One region of the Edwardsiella sp. EA181011 genome, then DNA from elsewhere that is predicted to be linked to it. Evidence: predicted binding sites of a transcription regulator. Region 1 holds the regulator's gene; each other region holds the start of a gene.
What was found. Region 1 encodes CRP, which controls carbon source genes, mostly activating them, when cyclic AMP is high. Its sites were predicted from a motif close to ATGTGANNNNNNTCACAT; they were not measured.
Positions count from the first base shown of each region.

Region 2: the regulator CRP is predicted to act here: its motif matches at 2,360-2,377, upstream of QY76_RS14370 (CidA/LrgA family protein).
Region 3: the regulator CRP is predicted to act here: its motif matches at 3,861-3,878, upstream of yrbN (protein YrbN).
Region 4: the regulator CRP is predicted to act here: its motif matches at 1,845-1,862, upstream of QY76_RS02705 (PTS mannitol transporter subunit IICBA).

Region 1 is NZ_CP011364.1:891,050-898,916, reverse strand. It holds gene ulaA (PTS ascorbate transporter subunit IIC) at 1-306, shown strand, start outside; gene ulaB (PTS ascorbate transporter subunit IIB) at 324-629, shown strand; gene ulaC (PTS ascorbate transporter subunit IIA) at 639-1,124, shown strand; gene QY76_RS04000 (3-keto-L-gulonate-6-phosphate decarboxylase UlaD) at 1,121-1,777, shown strand; gene QY76_RS03995 (L-ribulose-5-phosphate 3-epimerase) at 1,788-2,660, shown strand; gene QY76_RS03990 (L-ribulose-5-phosphate 4-epimerase) at 2,648-3,337, shown strand; gene QY76_RS03985 (YccS/YhfK family putative transporter) at 3,356-5,428, opposite strand; gene crp (cAMP-activated global transcriptional regulator CRP) at 5,489-6,121, opposite strand; gene QY76_RS03975 (YheU family protein) at 6,471-6,695, opposite strand; gene QY76_RS03970 (hydrolase) at 6,701-7,675, opposite strand; gene QY76_RS03965 (LysE family translocator) at 7,775-7,867, shown strand, end outside.
Region 2 is NZ_CP011364.1:3,245,531-3,253,397, reverse strand. It holds gene cdd (cytidine deaminase) at 111-998, opposite strand; gene QY76_RS14375 (CidB/LrgB family autolysis modulator) at 1,194-1,883, opposite strand; gene QY76_RS14370 (CidA/LrgA family protein) at 1,892-2,308, opposite strand; gene rarD (EamA family transporter RarD) at 2,482-3,426, opposite strand; gene sbcB (exodeoxyribonuclease I) at 3,566-4,993, opposite strand; gene QY76_RS18230 (acyltransferase) at 5,494-6,630, opposite strand; gene QY76_RS14350 (FUSC family protein) at 7,696-7,867, shown strand, end outside.
Region 3 is NZ_CP011364.1:175,484-183,350, forward strand. It holds gene QY76_RS00830 (amino acid permease) at 1-1,306, opposite strand, end outside; gene QY76_RS00835 (DEAD/DEAH family ATP-dependent RNA helicase) at 1,892-3,784, opposite strand; gene yrbN (protein YrbN) at 3,777-3,854, opposite strand; gene nlpI (lipoprotein NlpI) at 3,958-4,842, opposite strand; gene pnp (polyribonucleotide nucleotidyltransferase) at 4,962-7,085, opposite strand; gene rpsO (30S ribosomal protein S15) at 7,342-7,611, opposite strand; gene truB (tRNA pseudouridine(55) synthase TruB) at 7,759-7,867, opposite strand, start outside.
Region 4 is NZ_CP011364.1:594,676-602,542, forward strand. It holds gene glyS (glycine--tRNA ligase subunit beta) at 1-728, shown strand, start outside; gene QY76_RS02700 (DUF3053 domain-containing protein) at 861-1,580, shown strand; gene QY76_RS02705 (PTS mannitol transporter subunit IICBA) at 2,000-3,970, shown strand; gene QY76_RS02710 (mannitol-1-phosphate 5-dehydrogenase) at 4,089-5,246, shown strand; gene QY76_RS02715 (MltR family transcriptional regulator) at 5,313-5,852, shown strand; gene QY76_RS02720 (valine--pyruvate transaminase) at 5,868-7,130, opposite strand; gene ibpB (small heat shock chaperone IbpB) at 7,326-7,790, opposite strand.

The sequences.
Region 1 (7,867 bases):
GCGACGATCGGCGTCTTTGCCAACCACTTCGGCGGCTGGCGGGCAGCCATCAAGATTTGTCTGGTCATGGGCATGATTGAAATCTTCGGCTGCGTCTGGGCCGTCAAACTTACCGGGCTCAGCGCCTGGATGGGGATGGCCGACTGGTCCATCCTGGCTCCGCCGATGATCCAGGGGCTGACGCTGGGGCTGTGGTTTATGGGCGTTCTGCTGCTGATCGCCCTGGCTTACATGCTGGTTGCCGGGCGCAGCCTGCGGGCAGAAGAGGCGGCGCAGACCGATCCGGCGCGCGGCACAACACACTAACTCCATGGAGAAACATCATGACAGTACGCATTCTCGCCGTCTGCGGTAACGGCCAAGGCAGCTCAATGATCATGAAGATGAAGGTGGATCAGTTTCTAACCCAGCAGGGCGTTGACCACAGCATCAACAGCTGCGCGGTCGGCGAGTATAAATCGGAGCTGAGCGGCGCAGATATCATCATTGCCTCCACCCACGTCGCCGGCGAGATCAGCGTCAGCGGCAATAAATACGTGGTCGGGGTGCGCAATATGCTGTCGGCAGAAGAGTTCGGCCCCAGGCTGCTGGAGGTCATCCGCGCCCATTTCCCCCAGGACCTCAGCTAAGGAGCCATGATGAAACTGCGAGACTCTCTGGAGGAAAACCACAGCATCCGCCTACAGGCCGAGGCGGCGGACTGGCCTGCGGCCGTCAGGATCGGCGTGGATCTCCTGGTCAGCGCCGGTGTCGTAGAGCCACGCTACTACCGGGCCATCCTGGATAGCGTCGCGCGCTTTGGCCCCTACTTTGTGCTGGCTCCGGGGCTGGCCATGCCGCACGGGCGCCCGGAAGAGGGTGTGATCAAGACCGGCTTTGCACTGGTCACCCTGCGTACGCCGATCGCGTTCGGCCATGAGGATAACGACCCGGTGGACATTCTGATCACCCTGGCCGCCGTCGACGCCCACACCCATCAGGAGGTCGGTATCCGTCAGATCGTCGACCTGTTCGAGGATGAGGCCAACTTTACGCGCCTGCGCGCCTGCCGCACGCCAGCGCAGGTGCTGGCGCTCATCGATTCGGCAACCACCCCATCGCATCCCCAAGGAGTCGCCTCATGATACCGTCCCTGCCTATGCTGCAAATCGCGCTGGATAACCCGACGCTGGAGGCGGCCTACCTCACTACCCGGCAGATCGCCGAAGCCGTCGATATCATCGAGGTCGGCACGATACTGTGCGTCGGCGAGGGCGTGCGCGCCATACGCGATCTCAAGGCGCTCTATCCCCACAAGATCATCCTGGCCGACGCCAAAATTGCCGATGCCGGCGCCATCCTGGCGCGCATGTGTTTTGAGGCCAACGCCGACTGGATCACCGTGATCTGCTGCGCCGATATCGCTACGACCAAGAACGCGCTGGCGGTCGCGCAGGCGTTCGGCGGCGATCTGCAGATAGAGCTGACCGGCTACTGGACCTGGGAGCAGGCACAGGCCTGGCGCCAGGCGGGTATCGGTCAGGTGGTCTACCACCGCAGCCGCGACGCACAGGCGACGGGGGTGGCCTGGGGGCAGGCGGATATCGACGCCATACGCCGCCTGAGCGACATGGGCTTTCGCGTCACGGTGACCGGTGGCCTCACCCTGGACGATCTGCCGCTGTTTCAGGGGATCCCGGTGCATGTTTTCATCGCTGGGCGCAGCATCCGCGAGGCCGACGATCCGCTGGCCGCCGCCCACCATTTCCAACAGCGTATCGCCCAGCTGTGGGGCTAAGGAGCGCGACATGCTGCATTCCACGGTGCCGCTGGGCATCTATGAAAAGGCGCTGCCCGCCGGCGAAGACTGGCCACGACGCCTGGCGCAGGCCGCGCAGCTCGGGTTCGACTTCGTCGAAATGTCTATCGATGAAAGCGATCGCCGCCTGGCCCGACTGACCTGGTCACGCCAGCAGCGTCTGGAGCTGCTGGCGGCGATGGCGCACAGCGGCGTGCGTATTCCCTCCCTGTGCCTCAGCGCCCACCGCCGGTTTCCGCTGGGCAGCGAGGATCAGGAGGTCAGACGCCAGGCGCTGCGGCTGCTGGCCCACGCGATTACCCTCGCACAGGATCTGGGGATCCGGGTGATTCAGCTGGCGGGATACGACGTCTACTATCAGCAGGGCAATTCCCTGACGCGCCAGCTGCTCCGCGAGGGGCTGAGCCAGGCCGTCATCCTGGCCAGCCGGGCGCAGGTCACGCTGGCCATGGAAACCATGGACACGCCGCTGCTCAACTCCGTCAGCAAAGCGCTCGGCTACTGCCGCTATCTGCGCAGCCCCTGGTTCCAGATCTACCCGGATATCGGCAACCTTTCGGCCTGGGATAATGACGTCGAACTGGAGCTGGCGGCGGGCATCGACCGCATCGTCGCCGTACATGTCAAAGACACCCGGCCGGGCCAGTTTCGGGATGTCCCCTTCGGCAGCGGCGTGGTCGACTTTGAGGCCTGTTTCCGCACGCTGGATCGCCATGGCTACCGCGGCCCCTACCTGATCGAGATATGGAGCGAAAGCGCCCAAGACCCCCTGCAGGCGGTGCGCGAGGCGCGCGACTGGGTTCTGGAACGGATGCGACGTGCCGGACTGGCGGTGACGCGGGAGGCCTCATGGAACGGCTGAAACAGCAGGTCTACCAGGCCAACATGGCCCTGCCGCGCCACGGGCTGGTCACCTTTACCTGGGGCAACGTCAGCGCCATCGATCGCCAACGCGGCTACGTCGTCATCAAACCCAGCGGCGTCGCCTATGAGGCGCTGACCCCCGATGAGATGGTCGTCGTCGATCTTGACGGGCAGATCGTCGCTGGCGCGCTGCGCCCCTCATCCGACACCCCGACCCACCTGGCGCTGTACCGCCGCTACCCGCAGCTGGGCGGTATCGTGCATACCCACTCGACCCATGCGACCTCCTGGGCACAGGCGGGGCGGGCAATCCCAGCGCTCGGCACCACCCACGCCGACTACTTCGATGGCGATATTCCCTGCACCCGCGCGCTGAGCGCCGCCGAGATCGACCACGACTATGAGCATCACACCGGGCTGGTCATCATCGAAACGCTGGCGCAGCGCGATCCGGGCCACATGCCAGGGATCGTCGTTCACCAGCACGGCCCCTTCGCGTGGGGAGAGAGCGCGGCGCAGGCGGTGCATAACGCGGTGGTGCTGGAGGAAGTGGCCAAAATGGCCTGGATTACCCATAGTCTGAACCCACGGCTCGCCCCGCTGGATCGGGCGCTGCGCGATAAGCATTTCCGGCGCAAGCACGGGCCGGAGGCCTACTACGGCCAGCGCGGCTAAATCGCCGGCGCTCCCGGATCAGTCACGCAGTCGACGGCTGAGCCACAGCCCATGATGCGGGCGCTGGCGCCAGGCGATAGATGAAATGGTATGCATGGTGCGCAGGTGCGACAGAATGCGGCGCAGATGCACCTCCATCGGCGTCATCGGCATCCCCTGCGACGGCTCCGGTATCGGCACCGCCTGGCTGTCGTTGCTGCTCGGGCCATCGTGCTCCAGACGCTGCTGACACAGCTGCAGCGCGATCTCGCCGCACTGCAGATAGTCCTGCGCCAGGCGCGACGTCAGCATATAGTGCTCGCGCGCCAGAATGGTCATGGCATTCAAATGCTCGACAATAAACTGGCTGTGGCTGATCCACAGCCGCATGTCCGCCAGGTAGCGCGAATCAAAGCCCGGCTCCTGCATCGCCTGGCTCAGCGAGGAGTAGAGCGTGTTCTGTGCCTGATTGCTGCGCATCCGGGCATAGGCTAGCTCACTGACACCCGGCTCGGCGGAGAGCAACAGGCGCAGCTCATCCTGATAGGCCTCCAGCGCCTGATGGGCATTTTTACGCAGCAGCCCGCTCTGCCACTGCGGCCACAGCCAGATAGTGCTGGCGAAGGCCAGAATACAGCCCAGCAGCGTGTCCACCAGGCGCGGCACCAGAAAGTGCGAGCCGTTCAGCGCCAGCAGCTGCAGGGTGAATACGGCGCTGACAGTAAAGCCAATCACCGCCAGACCGTAATTCTTACGCAGCACCAGGTAGGCGCCCAGCGTCACCAGCAGCATCACCAGCAGCATCACATATTCGCTCAGCGTCAGCTGCAGCAGGCCGGCGGCGATGATCAGACCGGCAAAGGTGCCCATCGCCCGGTGCTGAATACGCACCCGCGTCGCGTTATAGCCATTCTGGATCACCAGCATGGTGGTCAGCATGATCCAATAGGGCTTAGGCAGCGCCAGCAGGATCCCCAGCCTGCTGCCGGCCGCCAACGTCAGCCCCAGACGCAGCGCGTTGCGTAGCGCGCCCGACCTCAGGGAGCAGTAGGCGCGCAGCGCCGGCCAGAACGGCAGCCGCTGCTGGGTCGCCATCAGCTGACGCTGATAGAGCGGACGCTGTCGCTCCAGCAAACGCGCCATCCGGCTAAAGTGGTGCAGACAGAACTGCCCAACTGGATTCTCCGGGTAGCGGCTGGCCAGCTTTTCCAGCGCCGACACCTCGCTGCGCATAGAGAAATGCTGTGGGTAGCGGTGGTACAGAATGTCATCCGCCAGCACCCGCAGACGCCCGGCCACCACCTGCGCATTGCGGCGGATGATCGCCTCCGCCTGGCTCCGCGCCACCAGCGTTTGTACCTCCTCCGGCTGGGAGAGGCTGACGGTAATATGCTCCTGTAAATCCAGCGCCACCTGAAAGTAGCGCACCAACCGCTTATACTCCGGGTTATGGACCAGGGACAGCATGTGCATCTGCTGGTAGATAACGCTGATAAGGTCCATCACCTTTTGCTGGCGGTTCAGCAGCGGCGGCAGCGCCGTCTGCGGGTCACTGTGCTGCGTGAGCAGGCTATACTTGGCCTCGATGTAGTCCGCCAGCTCCAGGTACAGCTGATTCAGAGTTTCGCGGATCGGCTGCCCTTTCCACAGGACAAACCAAAACCAGGTGAAGGCGCCATACCAAATCGTGCCGACCAAATACAGCAGCGGCCCCTGCCAGACGGGCACCATCCCCACCATGCTGAGGGTGAAGATGGCCGCAACCAGCGTTGCCGGCAGTAAACGGGCGTGCAGCGGACTGATCTCGCCGTTGACGCCAAACAGCAGCGCCAAAAGCAGCATGGCTAGCGGCAGCGGCACCGACCACAGCAGGGCCATCTGCAGTAACAGGCTGCCGAGCGCAAACAGGGTGCCGCCCACCGCGAGGCGTTTAAAGAAGCGTTTATGGGGGGTGTCAAGACCGGCGATATTGCAGCAGACTGGGACTAGAGAAAACAGCAGCCCCTGCTGCAGCTGGCCTACCATCAGCCCGAACAGCACCGGCAGACACAAAACCAGCGTCTGGCGCAGTGCATAGTTCACTTCAGGGTGGTAGATAAACCGCCGCCACATGAGCACCATCCTGGGGATGGGTTGAAGATTCCGCGCCGCCCATGCGGCGCGGGCGCAAAATCAACGCGTCCCGTAGACGACGATGGTTTTACCGTGTGCCGAGATCAGGTTCTGATCCTCCAGCATCTTCAGAATACGTCCTACCGTTTCACGGGAGCAGCCCACGATCTGGCCGATCTCCTGACGGGTGATCTTAATCTGCATGCCGTCTGGGTGCGTCATCGCATCCGGCTGCTTGGCCAGATTCAGCAACGTCTGGGCAATACGGCCAGTCACATCCAGGAAGGCCAGGTTACCGACTTTCTCTGACGTGACCTGCAGACGACGCGCCATCTGGGCAGACAGACGCATCAGAATATCCGGGTTAACCTGGATCAGCTGACGGAATTTCTTGTAGGAAATTTCAGCCACCTCACAGGCGGTCTTCGCCCGCACCCAGGCACTGCGCTCCTGCCCTTCCTCAAACAGCCCCAGCTCGCCAATGAAGTCGCCCTGGTTCAGGTAGGAGAGGATCATCTCCTTACCCTCTTCATCCTTAATCAGTACCGCTACAGATCCCTTTACGATGTAATAAAGCGTCTCCGCTTTTTCACCCTGGTGAATCAAGGTACTTTTGGACGGATATTTATGAATATGGCAATGGGACAGGAACCATTCGAGAGTTGGATCTGTTTGCGGTTTGCCGAGAACCATTCGCTATTATCCTCTGTTGTTATCGCATCCCCGGTGCGCCAAACGCACCCCCGCCGGACGGGGCCGGGAAACTGCCTAGTAACCTGCTATAGCACTGCACTTGTCGAATATAGTTTCCATAGCCTAAGGGAGATGATCCCCGGCGATCTTGATCTATACCCGCTTCATTCCATTAAAGGTGCATGTCGGCTTAGTTTGTAACATAGCTTGGCCTTACTGTCTCGCACTGTCTCGCTTCAGCATGGAATAGCTCACTGTTCGCCGCCGTTTTTTCTCCGTTCGCGGCGCTTTTGCCTTTTATTTGCACAGTGCGGCGCCGGGCGCCGCGGGGAAAATACGCCAACGTGCGCTAATCCGCGCCCTTAAACTGGCTGCGCGGCATAATATTGACGCTTTCATGCAGCTCGGACCATACCACGACCGCCTCACCGCACTTCAGCTGGCGCCGCACATCTTCCACCTTCTGCGCCAGGCACCTCTCCTGTTCGCCATAGTCGGTCCCCTCACGCAGGACGAAGGCCTCGATCAGGCTATCCAGCGTCTCTGGGGCTATCAGTTGCCAGGGAATGATCACGCGTTTTACTCCAAATAGGGGGCTAACCAGGCGGGAATGCGCTGCTCCAGCCACGGAAGAGGATGTCGCAGCGTACCGCCGATAAAGCCGACGTGGCCGCCAAACGCCGTCAGCTGGTATTCGATATTGGACGGCAGCGATCCCGGCGGCGGGATCACCGCCGACGTCATAAAGGGATCGTCGCGCGCCTGAATGATCAACAGCGGCTGACGGATCGTCGGCAGCCGCGGCAGGGCACTGCAGCGCCGATAGTAGTCATCCGCATCGCGAAACCCGTGCAGGCGTGCGGTGATCTGATCGTCAAATTCGCGCAGCCTGCGCATACGCCGCAGCTGTAGCGGATCGAGATCCAGCATCTCCGGATAGCGGCGCAGCTTACGCCGGGCGCTCTGCTTGAGCTCATGTAACAGGTAACGCTGGTAAATCCGCGCCACGCCGTGCTCCAGATGCGTCGCGCAGGCCGACAGCACCAGCGGCGCCGAGACCATGACCGCGGCCTCCAGCGGGGCCTGCGCCTGCTCTTCGGCCAGATAACAACCTAGCATATTACCCCCCAGGGAAAACCCGACCGCCGCGGTGGGCACCTGACCGAAAGTGCGGCGCAGCCACGCCAGAAAAAAGCGCGCGTCCCCGGTTTCCCCGGAGTGGTAAAAACGCGGCGTCAGGTTGGGCTCACCGCTGCAGCCACGAAAGTGCATCACAACCGCCAGCCAGCCGGCCTCCCGACAGGCGTGCAGCAGGCCGTGGGCATAAGGGCTATGCACGCTGCCCTCCAGACCATGGAACAGAACCACCCGCGGTTTATGACGGGCGGGCTGCGGAGCTTCGCTCCAGGCCAGATCGATAAAATCGCCGTCCGGTAGGGTTAAACGCTGCCACACCGGCGTCAATAGGGCGCGCCGGCGCAGCAGCCGCGGCAAGATCGTCTGCAGGTGCGGATTGCGTAGGGCGCGGGGCGGTGAAAAGGTGGAAACACTCATGCTGCGTGAAGAAAATTCATCCGGGGAATACTTGTACCATCAATAACACACTGTTAGGGTCAAAACACCCCCTAGGCACAAAATTGGAGCCGGTTTAGCATGGACAGCCCTCTGTTTCTCTCCCTGCTGGGTTTCCTGTGGGTTGCAGCCGTGACCCCAGGCCCCAACAATATGCTGTTGACCAGCTCCAGC
Region 2 (7,867 bases), 1.6 Mb from region 1:
ATTCATTCAATATATGTTTTGTAACAATGATTTTGGCGAGCGAACGCGGCGGGGAAGGTCACGCGCAGAGGTAACGGGCCAGAGCGCCCGAGGGCACTCTGGCGTCCGGGTTACAGCAGATGGTGCTGCAGATCGTCGCAGCCCAGCGCCTGTAGGGTGGCGCGCGTCGCCGCATGCTGCGACAGGGCCGCCTGACGGGACTCCACCAGCGCGGCGCGGCGGATGGCGTCGACGCTGTCGCCGGACATGTTCATCAGGATCAGGGCGGCCTGCAGCGGTGGCAGGCTGGGGTTAAAGGCGGCATTTTCCGCATAGCGGCCGGCATAGACGGCGCGGTCGGTTTCGATAGCCACGCCGCTGTAGGCCTGGCTGTACGGCGCATGGCTGGCGTTAGCGGCGTCCAGCGCCGCCTGCAGCAGGGGATCGCCGGCTGCATTGTCTAGCGCCAGCCCGTGATGGGTTGGGTCTAGCAGCAGGGTTTTTATCTGCAGATCGCGCGGGCCAAAGGCATCGGGCAGGTAGTCGCCCAGCGTGGCGGCGCGGCGGCCCGGCAGATGGATCGGCAGCGCAGTACCGCTGTTCAGTTCATTCATAAACTGGCGGCAATGGCCGCAGGGCGTGTAGTTAACGGTGATCGACTCCAGCGCGCGCTCGCCCCGTAGCCAGGCGTGGGTGATCGCGCACTGCTCGGCATGGATGGTCTGCTGCAGCGGCGCGCCGGAAAACTCCATATTGGCGCCGAAGTAGAGGTTACCGCTGGCGCCATGGACGATAGCGCCGACCTGAAAATGAGAGATCGGCGTAAGGGCACAGGCGGCGGCCAGCGGCAGCAGGGCAAAACTCAGGGCCTGGCGATCCATCTGACAGGCATGACCAATGGCATCCACCTGGGCTGCGGTGATCACGGCGTTGAAGGTGTCAGACGCCATCACTGGCGTAAGCGCCGCCTGGAGTTCGGCAGGCAGCTGGCGGAATGCAACGGCAAAGCGTGCGTGCATGGGAAAGCCTCTTGTGAGTTACGGGAGGCTATTGTAAGGAAGCGAATAGGTGATATTTGTGATAATAATCACTTTTTGAGTGCAATAATTGTAATATTGGTCTCGAATTAGAGATTTATTTCAACTTTTTTTAACGTAAAAACGGGTGCTTATGGCGGAGAGCGCCGATCGGCGCCCTCCGCTGTGACGATGTTATCAGAAGATATGCAGCAGTATCGGGAACAGAAACGGCGCCAGCAGGGAGGTAATGATCCCGCAGATAACCAGCGCCAGAGAGCTAAAGGCGCCCTCCTGGTAGTCGACCTCCGCGCAGCGGGCGGTCCCCAAGGCGTGGGATGCCGTCCCCATGGCCAGACCACGCGACGCCTTGGTGCGGATATTCATGGCGTTCAGCAGGGTGTGGCCGAAGACGGCGCCCAGGATCCCGACAAAGATGACGCAGACGGCGCTGATGGCCGGGATACCGTGGATGGACTGAGCGACGGCCATCGCGATCGGCGTAGTGACCGATTTCGGCATCACCGAGGCGGCGATCTCCGGCGTCGCACCGAGCCACAGGGCGATGGCGGTACCGCTGATCATCGCGGTGGCGCTGCCAATAAAGCAGATGGTGATGATGGACTTCCAGCGGGCACGGATCTGGTGCAGCTGTTCATACAGCGGGAAGGCCAGCGCCACGACCGCCGGCTGCAGCAGGCTGTTGAGCGCCGAGCTGCCGGCAAAATAGTTTTTGTAGGGAATATGCAGCAGCAGCAGCAGCGGAATGATCACCGCCATGGAGACCAGCAGCGGATTGAGCAGCGGCATATTCAGGCGCTGGGCGAGACGGCGGGCACCAAAGAAGACCACCAGCGTCAGCGGCAGTGACCACCAGATATTCAGCATGACGGTCATCATTGTTTACTCTCCTGCGGGTGGCTCAGGGGCTGTTCGCCGTCGTCGGGCCGCTCGCGATGCACCAGGTGTGAGCAGTAGGCGACCACCACCATAATGATCAGGGTGCTGACCACGCAGGAGACCACGATGGGGCCAAACTGGCGGCACAGCACGTCGTAATACTGCATGACGCCCACGCCGATCGGTACGAACAGCAGCGCCATATAGCGAATAAACAGGCTGCACCCCGGTTTGACCCAGGTGGCCGGCATAATCTGCGAAGCCAGCAGGGCAAACAGGATCAGCATACCGATGATGCTGCCTGGGATCTTGATTGGTAACAGGGTGGCAAGCGCATTACCGGCAAACAGACACAGGTAAATCAGCACGAAGGCACGTGCGTATTGCCAGCAAAGAGAAAGTGGATTTGACATCGTAGTGTACCCAAAAACGAAAACACAATCATCATACAATTAATCGGTAAAATGTGCTACTGATCACATCATGAATTCGCTCTATGGCAGCCATGCCAATTTGGTGGGGTATTGTCGGCGTCGCAGACAAGGATCGCGCCGGGTTACCCGGCGCGAAGGGGAGTATGAACGGCTCAGGGTTTCTCTGCGCTGCGCAGAGGGGGCGTCGCACGCTCCGTCGCCGCGCCGTCCTGATGTGCCGCGCTGCGGCGGTGCGGACGGCGAAACAGCTCATAGATACACAGCGCCAGCCCCAGCCAGATCAGCGAGAAGCTGATCATCTTGGGCAGATTGATCGGTTCGCCGAAGGCCAGCACCGCCAGCAGAAACTGCAGAGAGGGTTCGACATACTGCGCCAGGCCCACCACCGTCAGAGAGGTGCGTTTGATGGCGGCGGCAAACAGCAGCAGCGGCGCATAGGTCACCGGCGCCGTCAGAATATACAGCGAATACTCAGACAGGCTGAGGCTGCCCAGATCGCTGCCGCCGCCGATCTGCTGCCAGAGGGTGATCCCCAGCGCCAGAGGCAGCATCCAGACGGTCTCCAGCGTCAGGGAGGTCATAATATCGTAGCGGATATACTTACGTACCAGGCCGTAAAAGGCAAAGGTGATGCCCATGACTAGCGCCAGCACCGGCACCCGCCCCAGCAGGATGATCTGGTAGGTCAGGCCGATGATGGCCAGCAGCACCGCGATGCGCTGAAAGCGGGTTAGCCGGTCGTGCAGAAAGATGACGCCCAGCGCGATGGCGAATAGCGGATTGGTGAAGTAGCCCAGGCTGGCATCCAGCACCAGGTGGTGGGTTAGCGCGTAGATGAAGGTGGTCCAGGAGACGCTCATGATGGCGCCGCCCAGCAGGCAGCAGTAAAGCGAGCGTTTATCCTGCCAGGCCGCGCGCCAGGAGGTGCGGTGCCTGAACAGCAGGCGCAGCGCCAGCAGCAGGGGAACAGACCAGAACAGACGCTGGGCCAGCAGTTCGAAGGCATTTGCATCGTTCAGCAGCTTATAGTATAGCGGCGTGATCCCCCACAGAATAAACGACAGCACCGCCAGCAGCGGTCCATTGCGCAGCCACATAGTTCAAGCCTTGATTGTCTGCTCCGTCGCGGAGCCTGGTTATCGACCACCCCGCCGCGGGCAGAGTGGAAAGCGTGCGCAGGATGCCGCAGTAAGCGCCATGTAGGTGACGACGGCTGCATCCTTCCGGCGCAGACTATTATCCTACTAATTCACGGGCATAATCAAACAGCGCCCGCAGCAGCGTCAGCCGCTGGGGCTGATCCTCATAGCGGTTGTACAGCATTTCCAGCGTCTGTAGATAATCCTGTACGCGCTGCGGCGTCAGCATGGCCTGGCGATGCTGCTGCCAGCGGCGCATCTCGCTCTCATCCAGCGTCGCCGGGTAGTTACGGGCGCGGTAGCGAAACAGCAGCGGCGTGATGCGCCGATCGCTGAAGCGTAGATCCAGCGCCGGCAGGTTCTGCGGCTGGGTGGCGCGAATAATTTGCATCGCCTGGCGATCGGCGTCGCTGAAGAAGCCGTCGTACAGCTGGTTGTCCACGTCGTCCGATGGCGGAAAGGGTGGCGCATCGGCAAATAGGGATACCACCTTGTCACGGATCTCGCTGTGCTGCTGTAGCAGGGCTAAATTATCCCGGCAGCGCGGGCGATCGAGCCCCAGTCGGACGGCGTTGTCCGCGAGCAGGGTTTTCTCCGGCGCCAGCACCGGACATTTATTGATATGGACTAGCTTGATGGGCACCGGCACGGCGTCGCCCAGCTCGCTGCGCGGCGTGTAGAGCCGTTCGCGCAGGGCGGCGGGGTCCAGGGTCAGCAGCGGGGTGATATCGCTGTCCAGATCGCAGACGATCACCGCGTTTTTATTCTCGGGATGCCAGGCCAGCGGGGCGATCAGGCTGGTGTTACCGCGCAGGGCGCCGAACATGCCGGAGACATGCACCAGGGGCGTCATCGTGGCGATATCGATAAGCTGAGCCACCCGGTTCTTGTTGCGCAGCTGGAACAGATAGTCGAACAGCCGCGGCTGGGCCTGTTTGACCAGCCTGGCCAGCGCGATGGTGGCGTAGACATCGGCCATGGCGTCGTGGGCGTTGCTGTGCTCAATGCCGTTGGCCTGAGACAGGTGCTCCAGCTTGAAGCTGGGCAACCCCTGCTCGTTTTCCGGCCAGACGATCCCCTCGGGGCGCAGGGCGTAGCAGGTGCGCACCACATCCAGCAGATCCCAGCGAGAGTTGCCGTTTTGCCAGCTGTAGGCGTAGGGGTCAAAGAAGTTGCGGTAGAACAGGTTGCGGCTCACCTCATCGTCGAAGCGAATGTTGTTATAGCCCACGACACAGGTGCCCGGCACGCTGAACATCCGGTGGATACGCTCGGCGAATTCGGCCTCACAGACCCCCTGCGCCAGCGCCGTCTGCGGGGTGATCCCGGTGATCATCACCGCGTCGGGCTGGGGCAGGTAATCATCGGCCGGCCGGCAGTAAAACACCTGGGGTTCTTCGATGATGTTGAAGTCGGCGTCGGTGCGCACGCCGGCGAACTGAGCGGGACGATCCCGCGCCGGATGCTGACCGAAGGTTTCATAGTCGTGAAACAGGAATGTATTTTGTATGCTTCGGTTTTTCACTGTCACCTTCCGTATACGCCTTTTGTTTTATCTTGTTGATTTATATGGGTGTTTCATGATTTCACTCGCAATTCGCTGTACATTGCTCGATGCTGTCTGTTGTGATCGTGCATACGAATAGGAGATACATGTTCAGTGCATAAATCATAACTTCATTAAGCTAAGAAAACTAATATAGCGTTCGGTGACGCTCGCAGCGTTCTTAACTCGATTAACGTTTGGGCGAAAGATCGGGCTAAGAGGTGCTCAGACCTGTGTTCTCATTCGGCGTGAAGGGCCAAGCCTCTTCTGGCTAGTATGGCATCAGGCTCTTCCAGGTTTCTGCTACATTTCTCCGCGCATAAGCTGAACCTGGATTTTTTGTTGAAAATGGCCTACTTCATAATAGAGTAATCATTTTTCATGTCTGGTAACTGCATCCCCTCGGTTCAATATATATTAAAAGCTCTACTTTTTATCAATAGGCGTATTTTGAACTTCACTATGTTAATTCTTTAATATCATTCTGTTTTTTTGATTTTATTTTTTTTTGATAGATTATAGATTGGGTACTCTATAGTATATGATATAAGAATAGAACTGAGGATTATCAAAAAAAATACCAGTGGTGACAGGTAGATTATATTTGTTTCCGATAGTATGGTTTTAAATCCAATGTACCAAAAAATACCATGAATTAAGTATAAACTGTAGCTTGTTACGCCTAATCGCTTAAGCCCTTTTATATTTAATATGCCAAAAAATGTAGCGCCATTACAAATCATTATAAATAACAAAGCTGCAAAAAGTGGAGAGATTGCAGTAGAGATTTTCCCAGTAAAAGGAATTATAAATAATAAAATAATAACCGCGCTTTGGATAATAGTGTTAGACGTTAGCCTATCCAATAATTTCATATGAAAATGCTTGCAGAAAAAACCAACTGAAAAGAAAAAAATGGCTAGGTAAACGCCAGAGTTTAACTCTGGATGTGCTATTTTAGTATAGATATAAAAGATAAATGACAGTATCGAAACAATTATTCCTGTGACCGCCCTTTTATTTAATGGGATTAGCAGTGCAATTAATGGAAGGGCAAAATATAAACGCCACTCCCATGCTAATGACCAGGTTACTCCGGCATTAATAATATTGCTATTGGACATGCCAAATAAAGGGTTTCTTTCATTAAATATTCCGCCATCAAACCATGGTATTATATTTAATAAATGCTCTTTACTTTGACTTCCATAAATATATGAAATCAAAACACAACACAAAGATGATAATATAGTAACTGGAACGATTCTTAAAAATCGTTTCTTATAAAACGACACCCACCAAGATAGTCGATTTATAGAGATGTTTGAAAAAAGGTATCCTGATAGAATAAAAAAAATGCCAACGGCAAATTTCCCTATAAATGAAAAAAAATAATTCCCATTAATTACCCACATGCCTGTTTTTGAGTAAAAATAATTAAAAAAGAAGTGATGGAACACTACCATTATAGCTAAAATGGCTCTCAGTCCGTCGAGGTGATTCAGCGGCCTTTTATCCATTTTCTCCATAAACGAAAAAAAAGATAAATTCATCATTATAACCGTTGCAACAACAATGCCGACTGCCCATAAGATCATTATCATCTCATTGTACATGAATGTTTCCACATTTTAGAACCTCTGTCGAATTTTATAGTTGATCTGTCTCTTAGTCAATTTTCTTAGCTTAATGCCGTATTTTTCAATAGAAATCATTGCCAATGATTATTGTCTGCGGGTTTCTTAAGAGAGAAAGTGGATGAGGATGATCTTTTCCTTGATCTTCTCTCTCGCAGTACGCCATACAACCAGAATTCCTACAGGAAAAAGACTGTTGGGCACAGGCAGAATTGATGAGCAATAGGACAAAGATGAAGCAGAACATCGTGTTATCGTTATTTTTATAGGTATCCGTTACTTATTATAATTTGTTGCTACTGGATGGATAATTATTGGACGATGGCGATCATGGTTGATAGCTGCCAACCAAGACTCAGGGGATTCGTCGCCTGCAGCGTTAGAAGAAACTCAGACAGGGAGAATGCAATGAAGGACACACCGGCGACGACAATATTGGCGTCATGTGTTGAATTCAGGGCGGACTCGGGTGACGTTCGCCTATTCGCGAGCGCTCTTTTTCCCTGATGTTGCTCCGAGGTCATTGATAGGGTAGCTGCTGGTTTATTCTCTCTACGAATCTAAAATAATATTATATTACAACGTGTTATGTATTTGTTGTGTGGGTTAAATGCAGTACTAGCACGCAAGATAATAGTCGGGCTTAAATCCGTGTTATCTATGCTATCTTATTGATATTAATTGATTGTTTGACGATTTGCACGATGAGAGTAAGCCTGAGGTTCGGGGGATATGTCGTTAGTCCGATGCGTTTTGCCCATACATCATTCCAGGATCACTGGTTTAACATTGATAGATTAGGATGCTGAGAGAGGAATGATGACGCCACCGCGCAGCTCCATTCAGAGATGCCCATCGCCCGGCGCGGGTAGCGTGGGCAGAATAACGCAGTAGGTATGCCTCCCTGCGAGAGAGGCATCGATTGTCCAGCCCCTATCCTCCTGCTTAGAAGAAAAGGGACACATTTCAAAATTTTTTTATGCCGCGGATTTCCGTTACACTAAAGGTTCATCTCTGTTGAGAGCCTGATCCAAGGTCGTTTCCGTGCGTTTAAATAAAAGTATCACCCCGTTTGACTCCTTCATCTATGGGCACTACCGCGCTGTGCACGGCGTGCGTATGGCGATCTCTTTCGTATTAACCTTTCTCCTGATCCGATTGCTGGCGGTGCCGGAGGGCGCCTGGGCGCTGATCACCATGGTGGTGGTGATCGGGC
Region 3 (7,867 bases), 720 kb from region 1:
TACACAGCAGCAGCCCGGTGATGATAATCACCAGCAGGGATACGCCCTTATACTTATGCAGCGCCGGAACCCGGTACACCAGATAGGCGGGGATCAGGCATCCCACCATCCCGAAGATCGGGCTGCAGATGGAGGTAAAGCTCAGCACCGGCGCATTGAGGATAATCGCGCCCCAGGCCAGCAGAACGGCAAACACCATGATGCCGTTTTGAACCCAACGCCCCTTAATTCGCTCCGGCGGCATCATGCGCCGCAGCAGGTTCATCACGATTCCCTGAGTGGCTTCGCGAAAGCCCAGATACACGCCAAAGAATGCCGTCATCACCGCGAAGATATTCAGGATAACGCTCACCACGGTGACCCAGTTGCCGGCCCCACCGTCGATGAACTGCGCGGCGATAGCCAGCGCGGAGATATTCTGTTGATAGGCCTTAACCGCCTCGTCATGCCCCATCGCCAGCGTGAAGGAGACCGCGTAGAAGAAGACCGTCACGAACAGAACGCCAAAGGCGATGTTCATAGCACGCAGCGCCTTGTAGCGGGCCACCTCGCGCGATTTGCAGTGCGCCCGGTATGAGATAACCATCGGGCTGAGCGTCTGAATGAACAGGATCGAGGTCAGGGTAAACGGCAGCGTGATCACCGCATTTTTCACCAGCAGCCCCAGCGGCGGCAGCGCACCCACGTTATACAGATGCCACATTCCGACCATGGCAATCCCCAGTGCGGCCACTACCAACAGTTTGGTCAGCACCATAAAGCTGGAAAGCTTAAACAGCAGCTGCTCACCGCGCGAGGAGATGGCCACCAAGACACAGATCAGCGCCAGCCCGTAAAAGGGGTTTTCAGAGAGCAGCCCCTCCGTCACGCCGAAGGTGTGCAGGTAGGAGGCGCTGTCATTGGTAATGGCGGTGGAGTAGACGAACATCCAAATCACCAGCATCACGAAGTAGAGCGCTCCCAGTAAAATCCCCCAGTTTTTTCCCAGGTAGCCGCTGATCACGCTGGGATAATCACGGCACTCCGGCGACTCGGCCAGGGTATTGATAAACAGGCGCTGAAACAAATACATCGCCGGATAACCCACGACGGACGACAGCAGGAAAACCCACAGTCCCATCAACCCAACCTGAACCGGCAAAAAGACGATGCCGGCCCCGATCGCCATCCCGATGCTCATAATCACCCAGCCCACATCGGTACTGTCAAAACGGGTCGCCTCCCGCCACTCGCTGTCGCTCATACCGTCCCGGGGGACGGCGGGATGATCTGTCAGTGCCACACTGCTCATTTGTGTCGTTTCCATCGTCGCTCTCACTTGCCATTTCAACGGCGGGATCCGTGGCCAATAGGAGTCTGTCTCTACCGTGCCGGAGCCGCCTGTAGGGAATTATCATCGTTATGATTTACAGAATCGGATGCCGCGCGGCAGAGCGATGGCGCAATAACATCATGAGGTGCAGGCATTATTATTGTGATGTGATCATAGTGCCGTCGCGGGAGAAAAATTTTTCAACTCATCGCTCTGCCATTGGAGGTCACATAAAAAACTTTCTCCATAAAGGCGGATGTTTTGAATATTTACCTACATAAAGAGGAAAAGGTAAAAATATTTTTTATATGAATAAGGAATATATTAATAACTTATTGATATCTATTTTCTTTTTCTATCGAGACGAAGATGGGAGGACGAACAAGAAAAAAGGCGTCGGGAAGAAAAGTGTGCCGCCGATCTCGTTTTTTTATAGATACAGCGCACATTTTAGTTGATTATGCTGTTTTTTTTATTATTCAAGAAAATTTCAAAATAAAAAACCAGTGAACCGCATAGGCCTGGGCCATAAAAAAGGCCAGCCCGAGGGCTGGCCTTCTATGCGCTTATCGCTGCCGATTACGCATCGTTGAAGCGACGACGGCTGTGGCCATTGTCGTCTGAGCGGGTGCTGCGACTATCGCGATTGAACCCGCGATCGCCGCGGCGATCGTCAGAGAAACGACGCTGACCGCCAAAGCTGCGGCGATCGCCATCACGACCACCGTCGCGACCGCCGAAGCTGCGACGCTCACCACCGCGCTCACGACGCGGCTCACGCGCCGGCGCATCACCGATCAGCTGCATATTCATCGGCTTGTTCAGGATACGGGTACGGGTAAAGTGCGTCAGCAGATCGCCCGGCATGCCTTTCGGCAGCTCGATGGTGGAGTGCGAACCGAACAGACGAATGTTGCCGATATAGCGGCTGCTGATATCGCCTTCGTTAGCGATTGCACCCACGATATGACGAACTTCGACGCCATCGTCACGACCCACTTCGATGCGATACAGCTCCATATCACCGACTTCGCGGCGCTCACGACGCGGGCGCTCACCGCCGCGCTCATCGCGCTCGCGACGGGCGAAGCGATCGCCACCGCGCTCATCACGCTCGCGGAATTCACGACGCGGACGACGTTCAACCACCGGGTCCGGCGGCAGGATCAGCGGACGTTCGCCCTGCGCCATCTTCAGCAGCGCGGCGGCCAGCGTCTCCATATCCTGCTCATCTTCCGGCTGCAGCTTGGCCAGCAGCGCACGGTACTGATCCAGATCGCTGCTCTCCAGCTGCTGCTGAACACGGGCAGCAAACTTGGCCAGACGGCGAGTGCTAAGCAGCTCGGCGTTCGGCAGTTCCACTTCTGGAATGGTCAGCTTCATGGTGCGCTCAATGTTGCGCAGCAGACGGCGTTCACGGTTATCAACGAACAGCAGCGCACGGCCGGCGCGACCGGCGCGGCCGGTACGGCCGATACGGTGCACATAGGACTCGGCATCCATCGGGATGTCGTAGTTGACGACCAGGCTGATGCGATCGACGTCCAGCCCACGGGCGGCCACATCGGTCGCGATCAGGATATCCAGACGACCGTCTTTCAGGCGCTCCAGGGTCTGCTCACGCAGCGCCTGGTTCATGTCGCCGTTCAGCGCCGCGCTGCTGTAGCCGTTACGCTCCAGCGCTTCGGCCACTTCCAGGGTGGCGTTCTTGGTGCGCACGAAGATGATCGCCGCATCAAAGTCTTCCGCTTCCAGGAAACGCACCAGCGCTTCGTTTTTACGCATCCCATACACCGTCCAGTAGCTCTGGCTGATGTCCGGGCGGGTCGTCACGCTAGACTGGATGCGCACTTCCTGCGGCTCATTCATAAAGCGACGGGTGATACGTCGGATCGCCTCCGGCATGGTGGCAGAAAACAGTGCAGTCTGATGCTCCGCCGGGATCTGCGCCATGATGGTCTCAACGTCTTCAATAAAGCCCATACGCAGCATTTCGTCGGCTTCGTCCAGCACCAGTCCGCGCAGGCTGGTCAGGCTCAGCGTACCGCGCTTCAGATGATCCAGCAGACGGCCCGGCGTACCGACCACGATCTGCGGCCCCTGACGCAGGGCGCGCAGCTGAACGTCATAACGCTGGCCGCCGTACAGGGCAACCACGTTGATACCGTGCATATGCTTAGAGAAATCCGCCATGGCTTCAGCCACCTGTACCGCCAGCTCGCGGGTCGGCGCCAGCACCAGTACCTGCGGTGCTTTCAGGGACGGATCGATATTGTTCAGCAGCGGCAGGGAAAACGCCGCCGTTTTACCGCTGCCGGTCTGCGCCATGCCCAGCACGTCGCGCCCGTTCAGCAGGTGGGGAATACAGGCCGCCTGAATCGGTGACGGCTTCTCATAGCCCAAATCATTCAGGGCTTCAATAATAGGTGCGGCTAACCCCAGGTCAGCAAAAGTAGTTTCGAACTCAGCCATGTAAACGTGCCTCATGTGCAATGGCGGCCAGTCTGCATAACTCGTCTAGAAAACGAACAACATTTTTCATTGAAAAGTGTGAACCGGCTCAAATTAGATGAAATGACGAACAAAAAAACCTCGCCCGTTAGGACGATTAAATCAATGATTTAAGGATATAAATGCCCGTCAGCTTATTGCTGGTCCGATTCTGGTATGTCGTCTTGCTCTTGACCCAAGCGGGCCAATTCCAACAGTGCGTAACGGTTCTCAACAAAGTTATGAACGTTGTTGGCCACCGTCAGTTTGAACAATGCAGAAGCACTGCTCTTTTCCCCCAGACTCAGGTAATGTTTACCTAAATAGAAGTCAGTTTCACTGAGATGCTCAGCGAGCGAAGTGTTATCCGTTGCATCTGCCTGTAAGCGTTCCATCAGCGTTTTCTCGCTGATTTTGCCCAGGTAGAATTCGACAATATTCCATCCCCATTGACTCCGGTTCGCTTTATTATAGCGCTGGCTTAGCGCCGTAAGCGCCTGCTCCTGATTAAGCTCACGCTCAGCCAGGTAAAGCCATAACGACCGGAACGGATCGTTGGGATCGTCTTGATAAAACGCCTGCAGATCATCTTGCGCTAGCGAATACCGCCCGCCGTAGTAGAGGGCAATACCGCGATTTAAACGCGCATAGCTGTAAGTTGGATCAAGCTCTAGTACAGAATCAAACGCTTCATAGGCGGCATCAAAGTTGCCCGCCTGCGTTAAATAAATACCCAGATAGTTAAAAACCTCTGGCATATCAGGACGAATGGCCAGCGCCTGCGAAAAATCGTTACGCGCTAACGCCCTCAGTCCGAGACTATCATACAGTACTCCGCGCTCATAGAGAAGCTGTGCGCGTTCATCATCCGTTAATGCTCGGCTGGCAAGGATCTGCTCCATGCGCGCCAGCATTACCTCCTGCTGCAGCGAGGGCTGCAAAGGAATGGCCAGTACTTCGTTTTGGCGCCAATCAGCGTTGCTGCATCCTGCCAACAGAATTGCTGTCGCAACATAACACCAGCGCAAGATAGGCTTCATTTCCCAACTCCCGAAGACCAACACGGATAAACTTCCTATCATCCATCAACGTGCCATCGCATCCTGCGATAGCGTAACAAACGGCTTCCCAACAATGGGAAGCCGTAATACCAACGAGATTACTCTGCGTCAGTCGGTGCGTCCTGACCCGCAGCTGCGCTGGCGTTAGCTTCCTTGATGCTCAGGCGTACGCGACCCTGACGGTCGACTTCCAGCACCTTAACAGCCACTTCCTGACCCATCTGCAGGTAGTCGGTCACTTTCTCTACGCGCTTGTCGGCGATCTGAGAAATATGAACCAGACCCTCTTTACCGCCGCCGATGGCCACAAAGGCGCCAAAGTCAACGATACGGGTCACTTTACCCTGATAGATACGGCCCACTTCGATCTCGGCGGTGATCTCTTCGATGCGGCGAATGGCGTGTTTGGCCTTATCACCGTCGGTCGCTGCGATCTTCACGGTACCGTCATCTTCGATTTCGATGGTGGTACCGGTCTCTTCCGTCAGCGCGCGGATCACAGAACCGCCCTTACCGATCACGTCCTTGATTTTCTCAGGATTGATCTTAATGGTATGGATACGCGGGGCGAATTCGGAAATATCGCCGCGCGGCGCATTGATCGCCTGCTCCATCACGCCCAGGATATGCAGACGCGCACCCTTGGCCTGGTTCAGGGCAACCTGCATGATCTCGCGGGTGATGCCTTCGATCTTGATATCCATCTGCAGCGCGGTCACGCCGTCGCGGCTACCGGCCACTTTAAAGTCCATATCGCCCAGGTGGTCTTCGTCACCCAGGATGTCAGACAGAACGACAAAGTTATCCTGCTCTTTTACCAGACCCATGGCGATACCCGCTACGGCAGCTTTGATCGGCACACCGGCGTCCATCAGCGCCAGAGAGGCACCGCAGACAGAGGCCATAGAGGAGGAACCGTTGGACTCAGTGATTTCAGAGACCACACGCACCGTGTACGGGAACGCATCCTGAGACGGCATTACCGCCAGCACACCGCGCTTAGCCAGACGGCCATGGCCGATTTCACGGCGCTTCGGTGAGCCCATCATCCCGGTTTCACCGACGGAGTACGGCGGGAAGTTATAGTGTAGCAGGAAACGGTCGGTGCGCTCGCCCATCAGCTCATCGATATTCTGCGCATCGCGTTCGGTGCCCAGGGTCGCAGTCACCAGCGCCTGCGTTTCGCCACGGGTAAACAGCGCAGAGCCATGGGTACGCGGCAGTACGCCGGTACGCACGTCCAGCGCACGGATCATGTCCTTCTCACGGCCATCGATACGCGGCTCACCGCGCAGAACGCGGCCACGCACCACGGCTTTCTCCAACGCACCCAGGATATCGCTGATCTCACCGGCATCCAGCGCATCGTCTTCCGCCAGCAGATCGGCGATGACGGACTCTTTGATCTCGTCAACTTTCGCGTAGCGGGACTGCTTTTCAGTGATGTGATAGGCTTCGCCCAGGCGGGCCTCGGCCATCTCGGCCACGCGGCGCTGCAGCGCAACATTCACTTCCGGCGCATGCCATTCCCAGCGCGGTTTACCGACTTCGGCGGCCAGCGCTTTGATATTTTCGATGACGATCTGCTGCTGCTCGTGGCCGAAGACCACCGCGCCCAGCATCTGATCTTCGCTGAGCAGATCGGCTTCAGATTCCACCATCAGCACGGCGTTGTCGGTACCGGCCACCACCAGATCCAGACGGCTCTGTTTGAGCTCATCCTGAGTCGGGTTCAGCACGTACTGATCGTTGATGTAACCCACGCGAGCGGCACCGATCGGGCCGTTGAACGGGATCCCAGACAGGCTCAGCGCCGCGGATGCACCGATCATCGCCACGATATCCGGGCTGACCTGCGGATTCACGGAAACTACGGTCGCAACGACCTGCACCTCATTGAGGAAGCCTTCCGGGAACAGCGGGCGGATCGGACGGTCGATCAGACGCGCGGTCAGGGTCTCACCTTCGCCCGGACGGCCTTCACGGCGGAAGAAGCCGCCGGGGAAACGACCGGCCGCGTAGGCGCGCTCCTGGTAGTTAACGGTCAGCGGGAAGAAGTCCTGACCTTCACGGGCTTTTTTCGCCCCAACCACGGTAACGAATACCGCGGTGTCATCCATGGTCACCATCACGGCTGCGGTAGCCTGGCGTGCCATCATGCCGGTTTCCAGCGTAACGGTATGCTGGCCGTATTGGAATTTGCGAACGGTTGGCGTTAACAAAGTCATATTCCTTGTATCTATCGCGCACCACCCCTGCGGAACGGTGCCTTTATATAACCGGAGGCGTTGTCACATTCTCGCGACTAATGCAAAGCGCCGTCCCCAGACGGCGGCTTGCATTAGCCGCGCGAACCTCTGTAACAAGACGCCGGCTACACCCTTTTTATCTGCAACGACAATACATTAACCTGATTTGCCATTGCTTCCTAGAAGAAAGGGGCCAACGTTGGCCCCTTTGCTTCAGAAAATCGTTAGATTAGCGACGCAGACCCAGACGCTCGATCAGGCTGGAGTAACGTGCTACATCTTTACGCTTCAGGTAGTCCAGCAGCTTACGACGCTGGGAAACCATGCGCAGCAGACCACGACGGCTGTGGTGATCTTTTTTGTGCTCAGCGAAGTGGCCCTGCAGGTGGTTAATCTGCGCGGTCAGCAGTGCAACCTGCACTTCGGTGGAACCGCTGTCGTTGGCATCACGACCGAACTCAGCAACGATTTTAGCTTTCGCTTCAACGCTTAGAGACATTATAGAACTCCAAATTTGAAAAGTTTAAAAAACGGGCGCCGATCTCTAATTCAGCAACCCAATGTATAAGCCGCGCTATTCTACTCTGCACCCCGCCCATTGGCAAGAAATCAGCCGATTCTGAGCGCGGTTGGCACGCCGCAAATCTCAGACCGGATCGTCCTCGGAGAGGCGCGATGCCACTACCATACGGCGCGGCGCCAGGCGCCCCAGCTCGTCCACCTCACCGACGCCGATAAAGCGGCGCGCCGCCCCG
Region 4 (7,867 bases), 300 kb from region 1:
TCGCCTGCGCTGTCGCCATTGCCGATAAAATGGATACCCTGGCGGGGATCTTCGGCATCGGTCAGCATCCGAAGGGCGATAAAGATCCGTTTGCTCTGCGCCGCGCCGCGCTGGGCGTGCTGCGTATCGTCGTAGAGAAAAAGCTGCCGCTGGATCTGCTGACCCTGACGCAGGAGGCCGTGCGCCTGTACGGTGACAAGCTGAGCAACGCCAGCGTCGTCGATGACGTTGTGGAGTTTATGCTGGGCCGCTTCCGCGCGTGGTATCAGGAAGAGGGGCATGCCGTTGACACCATTCAGGCGGTGCTGGCGCGCCGTCCGACCCGTCCGGCCGACTTCGACGCCCGCGTACGCGCCGTCAGCCACTTCCGTACCCTGCCGGAGGCCGCTACGCTGGCCGCCGCGAACAAGCGCGTCTCCAATATCCTAGCCAAATCAGGCGATGTCCTGGCTGAACAGGTGCAGGCCGCCCTGCTGAAAGAGCCGGCGGAAATCCGTCTGGCGGCCAACCTGATCACGCTGCAGGAGAAGCTGGCGCCGCTGTTCGCCGACGGCCGTTATCAGGAAGCGTTGGTTGAGCTGGCTACCCTGCGTCAGCCGGTTGATGACTTCTTCGAGCAGGTCATGGTCATGGCCGACGATGAGCAGGTCCGCATCAACCGCCTGACGCTGCTGAACAAGCTGCGCGATCTCTTCCTGCAGGTCGCCGACATCTCCGTTCTGCAGTAGGTTCGCGAAGCAGGCTATCTAACCCGCCGTTAGGCGGGTTTTTTACTTTATGGCTGTTATCCCGCATTTTACGGGGTACACTAGATTGACAGATTTCGCATCACCCTTGCGCGGTTTACAGGAGTCACTCACATGACATTCGCAGTAAAAACATGGGCACAGCGCCTGCTGATGCCCGTTATGGCACTCTTTTTCGTCATGCAGCTGAGTGGCTGCGGCGATAGCGATAAAGAGCAGCAAAAAGCCTTTATCGACTATCTGCAGAATACGGTAATGCGCGGCAGCGTTACGATCCCCACCCTGAGCGAGGCCCAAAAACAGCAGCTGGGGCACTATGCCGGCGACTATGCTATTCTGGTCACCTTTTCTCAGAACTTTAACCGCGCCATGGAAGCCAGCATGACGCCGCTGTTCAGTACCCTGCAACAGATCCGTACTCCGCAGGAGTATCTGACCCAGCGCGATCGTCTGCAGCAGGAGCTTGGCGCGCTGAACATGCTGGGCCAGCAGATCCAGAGTGCCAAGGCTCAGGCCGACGGCGCCTACGCCACGCTGAAGCAGCCTGAAGAGGTCAAAGCCGTCTTCGACAAAGCCTTCACCAAGATTGTCACCGGCCCCAGCAACGCCGTTATGCCGATGATCCCGCAGGCGGCGGGCGTCGCCCAAACGCTGGTACAGGTCGGTGATTTCCTGCAAAATCTGGGACCGCAGGCGCGCTTCGATAATCAGGGCGTACAGCTGCAGACCCAGGCTCAGGTCGATCAGTACAACCAGCTGATGCGCGATCTCTCGGTAAAATACCAAGCGCTGATGGCGGCCCAACAGCAAAATGCCGGGCTGCTGCAGAACTGAGTTCCACATCTCCGTAGATCACCCGGCTATGGCCGGGTTTTTTATGACCATCCCCCGCTCATCGGCTTTCCCCTGCCACACACCGACCGATGTCACGCTCACCCACAAATATCTTGCGATCAACATCACATTTCAAAAACAAAGCGAACAACAAAATTAGTGATTTCGTTCACAAAAAACAACCAAACACCTCGAATATGCTACGCCTTTAGCGAATTTTTTGTGATTAAGATCACCATAAACACCACCTCCACCGGGGACAAATAGTGATTTTTATCACAAAAAAACCTCGGGGTACGCGTGAACAACGGGTCGTGATAGAGTCGATTTTGCATACAAAACGACTGATGGTTTTTGGCGAAACCATCCAACAAACCACGACGCGTTGCCCTGTTACGCGCACCACCGAGGGACGTTTTATGTTATCACCAGACATTAAGGTCAAGGTACAAAATTTTGGCCGCTTCCTCAGCAATATGGTTATGCCCAACATTGGCGCTTTTATTGCCTGGGGTCTGATTACCGCTCTCTTTATTCCAACGGGCTGGCTGCCCAATGAAACGCTGGCCAAGTTGGTCGGCCCCATGATCACCTACCTGTTGCCACTGCTGATCGGCTATACCGGCGGGCGTTTAATCGGCGGCGAACGCGGTGGCGTGGTCGGTGCCATCACCACAATAGGGGTGATCATCGGCGCCGATATTCCGATGTTTATGGGAGCAATGATGGCTGGTCCGCTGGGCGGTTGGGCTATCAAGCGCGTCGATCATTGGCTCAATGGCCGGGTCAAAAGCGGCTTCGAAATGCTGGCCAGCAACTTCTCCGCCGGTATTCTGGGCATGCTGCTAGCCATGCTGGCCTTCCTGGCTATCGGGCCATTGGTCGCCGTGCTCTCTACTTTGTTAGCCAGCGGCGTCAACTTGCTGGTTCAGAATAACTTGTTGCCATTAACGGCGATCTTCGTCGAACCAGCGAAAATTTTATTTCTTAATAACGCGATTAACCACGGTATATTCTCCCCACTCGGCATTCAACAAGCCACCGAAACGGGTAAATCCATATTCTTCCTGATCGAGGCGAACCCAGGGCCAGGCCTGGGCGTGTTGCTGGCCTATATGTTCTTCGGCAAGGGCAGCGCCAAGCAGTCAGCTCCCGGCGCCGCCGTCATCCATTTCTTCGGGGGAATCCACGAGATCTACTTCCCGTATGTATTGATGAATCCCCGTCTAGTCCTGGCGGTGATCCTCGGCGGCATGACCGGTATCTTCACCCTGACGCTGTTCCATGCCGGGTTGGTCTCTCCCGCCTCACCCGGCTCTATCTTCGCCATCCTGCTAATGACGCCGAAGTCGTCGCTGATCGGCGTGAGCCTTGCCGTACTCAGCTCCTGCCTCGTCACCTTTGTCGTCGCCAGCCTGATGCTGAAGCGGGCGCCTGCCGGTCAACAAGATAACGACGGTCTGGCCAACGCCACTCGGCGCATTCAGGGGATGAAACAACAGGCAAAAGGCGAGTCAGGTCAACAGGCTGCGCCGCAGCCCACCCGTGCACATCTTGATCTGGCACACGACCTGAGTCAGGTGCGTAACATCATCGTAGCGTGTGACGCCGGCATGGGATCGAGCGCGATGGGCGCTGGCGTACTGCGCAAAAAGATCGTCGAGGCTGGATTAAGCCAGGTCCAGGTCCGTAACCTCGCGATTAACGCCCTGCCCGATGATGTGGATCTGGTGATCACACACCGAGACTTAACCGAACGCGCCCTACGTCACGCTCCACACGCTATCCATCTGTCTCTGAGCAACTTCCTCGACAGTGGACTGTACAACGACCTGACTACGCGTCTGCTCGCCGCTCATCTTCCGCAGGCGGCAAACGATAGTCGGCTGATTAATCAACCGGTTGCCGCCGCTAATGATGATCATTATGAGCTCGGTGACGAACAGCTATTTGAACTACAGGAGCACGACATCTTCCTCAGCCAGCATGCCGATGATAAAGAACAGGCCATCCGCTTCGCCGGCGCCCAACTGGTGGCTCGATGCTATGTCGAGGCCGACTATATCGAGGCGATGTTGGCGCGCGAGGCGTTAACCTCCACTTACCTCGGCGAATCCATCGCTGTACCGCACGGTACCGTAGCCGCCAAAGATCGCGTCCTGCGTACCGGTGTCGTCATTTGCCAGTACCCACAGGGTGTCCGCTTCGGCGACGATCCTGCTGATATCGCCCATCTGGTGATAGGTATCGCCGCCCGTAATAATGAACATATCCAGGTTATTACTCGCCTGACCAACGCCTTGGACGACGAGAGCATCATTACTCGTCTCATCCATAGCACCAGCGTACGTGAAATTCTTCAGCTACTACGCAGTGAGCGAGCGGCGTAATTCGCCGCGATGCGGACGTCGGTGACAGAGATAGACGGTGCGTCCTAGTACCACCTCGTTTTAGGGCCATCTCGTCCTAGGACACACCGGATCACTTCCTATTCAGGTGAGGTTTAACATGAAAGCAATTCATTTTGGTGCAGGTAATATTGGGCGTGGCTTTATCGGTAAACTGCTGGCAGATGCCAATGCCGAGCTGACCTTCGCCGACGTCAATCAGCCATTGATCGATCAGTTGGCTCATCAGCAAAGCTACGAGGTCCATGTCGTCGGCGAGCAACAACGTGTCGAGCGGGTACAGCATGTCAGCGCCATCCACAGCGCCAGCCCCGATGCGATCGCGCAAATCGCCCACGCCGATATCATCACCACCGCCGTCGGCCCACAGGTATTGAACCGGCTCTCCGCCACCCTAGCGCAAGGGTTGCTTGAGCGTCATCGCATCGGCAATGCGCAGCCGCTCAATATCATCGCCTGTGAGAATATGGTACGCGGCACCAGCCAACTGAAACAGCACGTCATGGCCATTCTACCAACGGCGCTACACCCCTGGGTAAACCAGCAGATCGGCTTCGTCGACTCCGCCGTGGATCGCATCGTGCCGCCCAGCGACGCCGCCAACGACGATCCCTTGGACGTCACAGTGGAAACCTTCAGCGAATGGATCGTCGATAGCACGCAGTTCAAGGGCGAGCTACCGGTTATCGCTGGCATGGAGCCAACAGCCAATCTGATGGCCTATGTCGAGCGAAAGCTATTCACTCTCAATACCGGCCACGCCATCACCGCCTATCTGGGCTGCTTGGCGGGTTATCGCACCATCCGCGAGGCGATCCTTGACCCCGCGATCCGCAGCAACGTCAAGGCGGCTATGGAGGAGAGTGGCGCGGTACTGATCCGTCGCTATGGCTTCGACCCTCAGCAACACCACGCCTATATTGAAAAAATCCTCTCCCGCTTCGAAAACCCTTATCTGCGGGACGACGTCGAGCGCGTCGGGCGCCAGCCTTTGCGTAAGCTGGGGGCGATGGATCGTTTAACCAAGCCGTTGCGTGGAACTCTAGAATACGCCTTACCACATCGTCACCTGCTGATCGGGATTGCCGCCGCCTTATGTTACCGCAATGCACACGATCCCCAGGCACAAGAGATGGCGCAACAGATCGCGCACCTCGGCGTTGAGACAGCGTTAAACCAATTCGCTCAGTTGGAGGATTATCCTCAGGTCACCTCGGCGGTAGCAAAGGTATATCGAACCCTGCGACATAAGGCATAATTTACTCAATACAGACTTCTGATGATAGGCATGCGTCGGGCAACTCCCGGCGCATGAAACCACACTATGGCAACAATGGAAGAAACCCAGGCTTTTGAGAACCGCATTCTGGAACGGCTCAATGCCAGACAGACAGTAAAGGGCCTGCTACAAGCGGCGATACCGATGCTGGCCGAGGCTATCGACCGTTTAGTGTTACAGGCGTTCCGTAAGGATGACTATGCGGTGAAATATGCCGTCGAACCCCTGCTAGAGAGCGATGGTCCATTAGCGGCGCTACCGATGCGTTTAAAGCTGATCTATGCCTTAGGTGCCATCAGCCGCATCGAGTATGAGGATATCGAGCTGCTGCTGGCGCTGCATAACCAACTGACGTTGGATAGCCAGACTTACCACTTTACCGACGATGAAGTGCTCGGCCCACTCCGCATGCTGCACGGCATGCGTCACTTACCACTCGCGCCCACATTGCATCTCCCTGAGGATGTGGTCGACTCCCGCTTAGTTGATATGCAGCAGCAGCGTTATCAGCAAATGGTGCGTTCAACACTGGTGTTAAGCCTCACCGAAATGCTGGCCAGCCTTGCGCATAAGAAGGCCTTTTAACGGTAAAGCGTCCTATCACTCGCGTAGTGCCGCTTCGCAGTAGGCACGCTCGACCTCTTCTGCCAGGATCTGCACCCCGCGTTCAATCAACGCCGGATCCGGCACATAGTTCATGCGCATACACTGCCGTGTATGCGGCCAATCCTGCGCCAGCCCCGGAAAAAAGTGGTCGCCGGGAACCATCAGTACGCCGCGCAGTTTCAGTCGTTGATACAGTACTTCGCTACCAATCGGCAGATCCTTAAACCATAGCCAAAGAAAAATTGCCCCCTCTGGGCGGTGGATCAGGCAGCGCTCCTCCGGCAGATAGCGGCGAATAATCGCCAGCGTCTGGTCAACACGCTGCTGATAGAAAGGGCGGATCACCTCGCGACTCAGCCGCAGCAGGTCGCAGCGCTCGATCATGCGCAGTGCCAGCGCGGGACCCATGCTGCCCGGAGAGAGACTGATGACGCCGTTCATATTGCTCAGCGCCTGAATGGTTCGTTCGTCAGCCACCACGATCCCGCAGCGTACGCCCGGCAACCCTAGCTTCGACAAGCTCATGCACAGGATCGTATTTGGGTTCCACAGCGGCGTCGCCTCGGTAAAGATGATCCCGGGAAAGGGCACCCCGTAGGCGTTATCGATCAGCAGCGGAACCCTATGCTGCCGTGCCAGAGCATCTAGGCGGGTAAGCTCTTCATCCGTCAGCACGTTCCCGGTTGGGTTGGTTGGCCGCGATACGCAGATCAGTCCAATGTCATCCTCAATCTTCAAGCGATCGAAGTCGATATGGTACTTGAACTGTCCCTGAGGCAGCAGCGCAATGCTGGGTTTGAGCGCCACAAACAGATCATCCTCCAGGCCAGCGTCGGCATAGCCGATATACTCCGGCGCCAGCGGAAACAGGACCCGCCGCCGAGCGCCATCGCTGCGCCGACCCGCAAACAGGTTAAAGAGGTAGAAAAACGCGCTCTGACTGCCGTTAGTCAGCGCAATATTTTGTGCCCCAATCGGCCAGCCATACTGTTCTGATAGCAGCCTGGCCAACGCCTCCAGCAGCGTATCCTTACCCTGTGGTCCATCATAGTTACACAGCGCTTCACCCAGCGTCCCCTCCTCCAGCAACTCACGACATAGGGAGGTAAAATAATCCTCCATCTGCGCAATCCGCGCCGGGTTACCGCCGCCCAGCATAACGGCGCCGGGTGTGCGCAGGCCATTATTGAGATCGTCCATCAGACGGGTGATTGCGGAGTAACGGGTAAATCTCTCGCCAAAAGCAGAAAACGTCATAGCGGACCACGCGGACGGTTAGGGATAAAAAAAGCCACCTTACCTGCAGTTCGGCGAGGCGACAAGTCGACCGCCCAGCCCCTTTATTTTGATTATTCTGTAAAAGTCAGGAATAGCAGAATAAAAAAAGGCGCAGCCGCGGCTGCGCCAAATCGAGAGGGTTTATACCCACGGGAGGTATGGACGATCTGATTATTACTGTTGGGTGTTCGGTTCATCCCGGCACTCGAGCGCCGCCGGATCGCGCTGCGCGGCGCTGATGATAATACGCTGCGGCTGGAGCGCCTCCGGTACGTGACGCACCAGGTCGATATTCAATAGGCCGTTTTCAAAGGCGGCGCCCTCTACCGTCAGGTGTTCTGCCAGGGTAAAGCTCAACTCAAAGGCTTTGCACACCAGCCCCTGATGCAGGTACTCCACCGGCTTTTCCGGTTTGACCGGGTTGCCGCGCACCGTCAGGCGTGGGCCTTCAACCTCAATATCCAGCTCACTCTGGCGAAATCCCGCCAGCGCGAGAGAGATGCGGTAGTGGTTATCATCACTCTTTTCAATGTTATAGGGTGGAAATCCCTGCGGTTCCAGCGAGGTTTGCATGGCATTAGCCAGCTTGTCAAAACCAATCCACTGACGCATTAACGGTGAAAGGTCATAATTACGCATGTTCATATACTCCTTCTAAGAAGCGAGATGTTAATAATGCTCAGGTGGAATTATTTCCACCTGCATTGCCCCCAAAG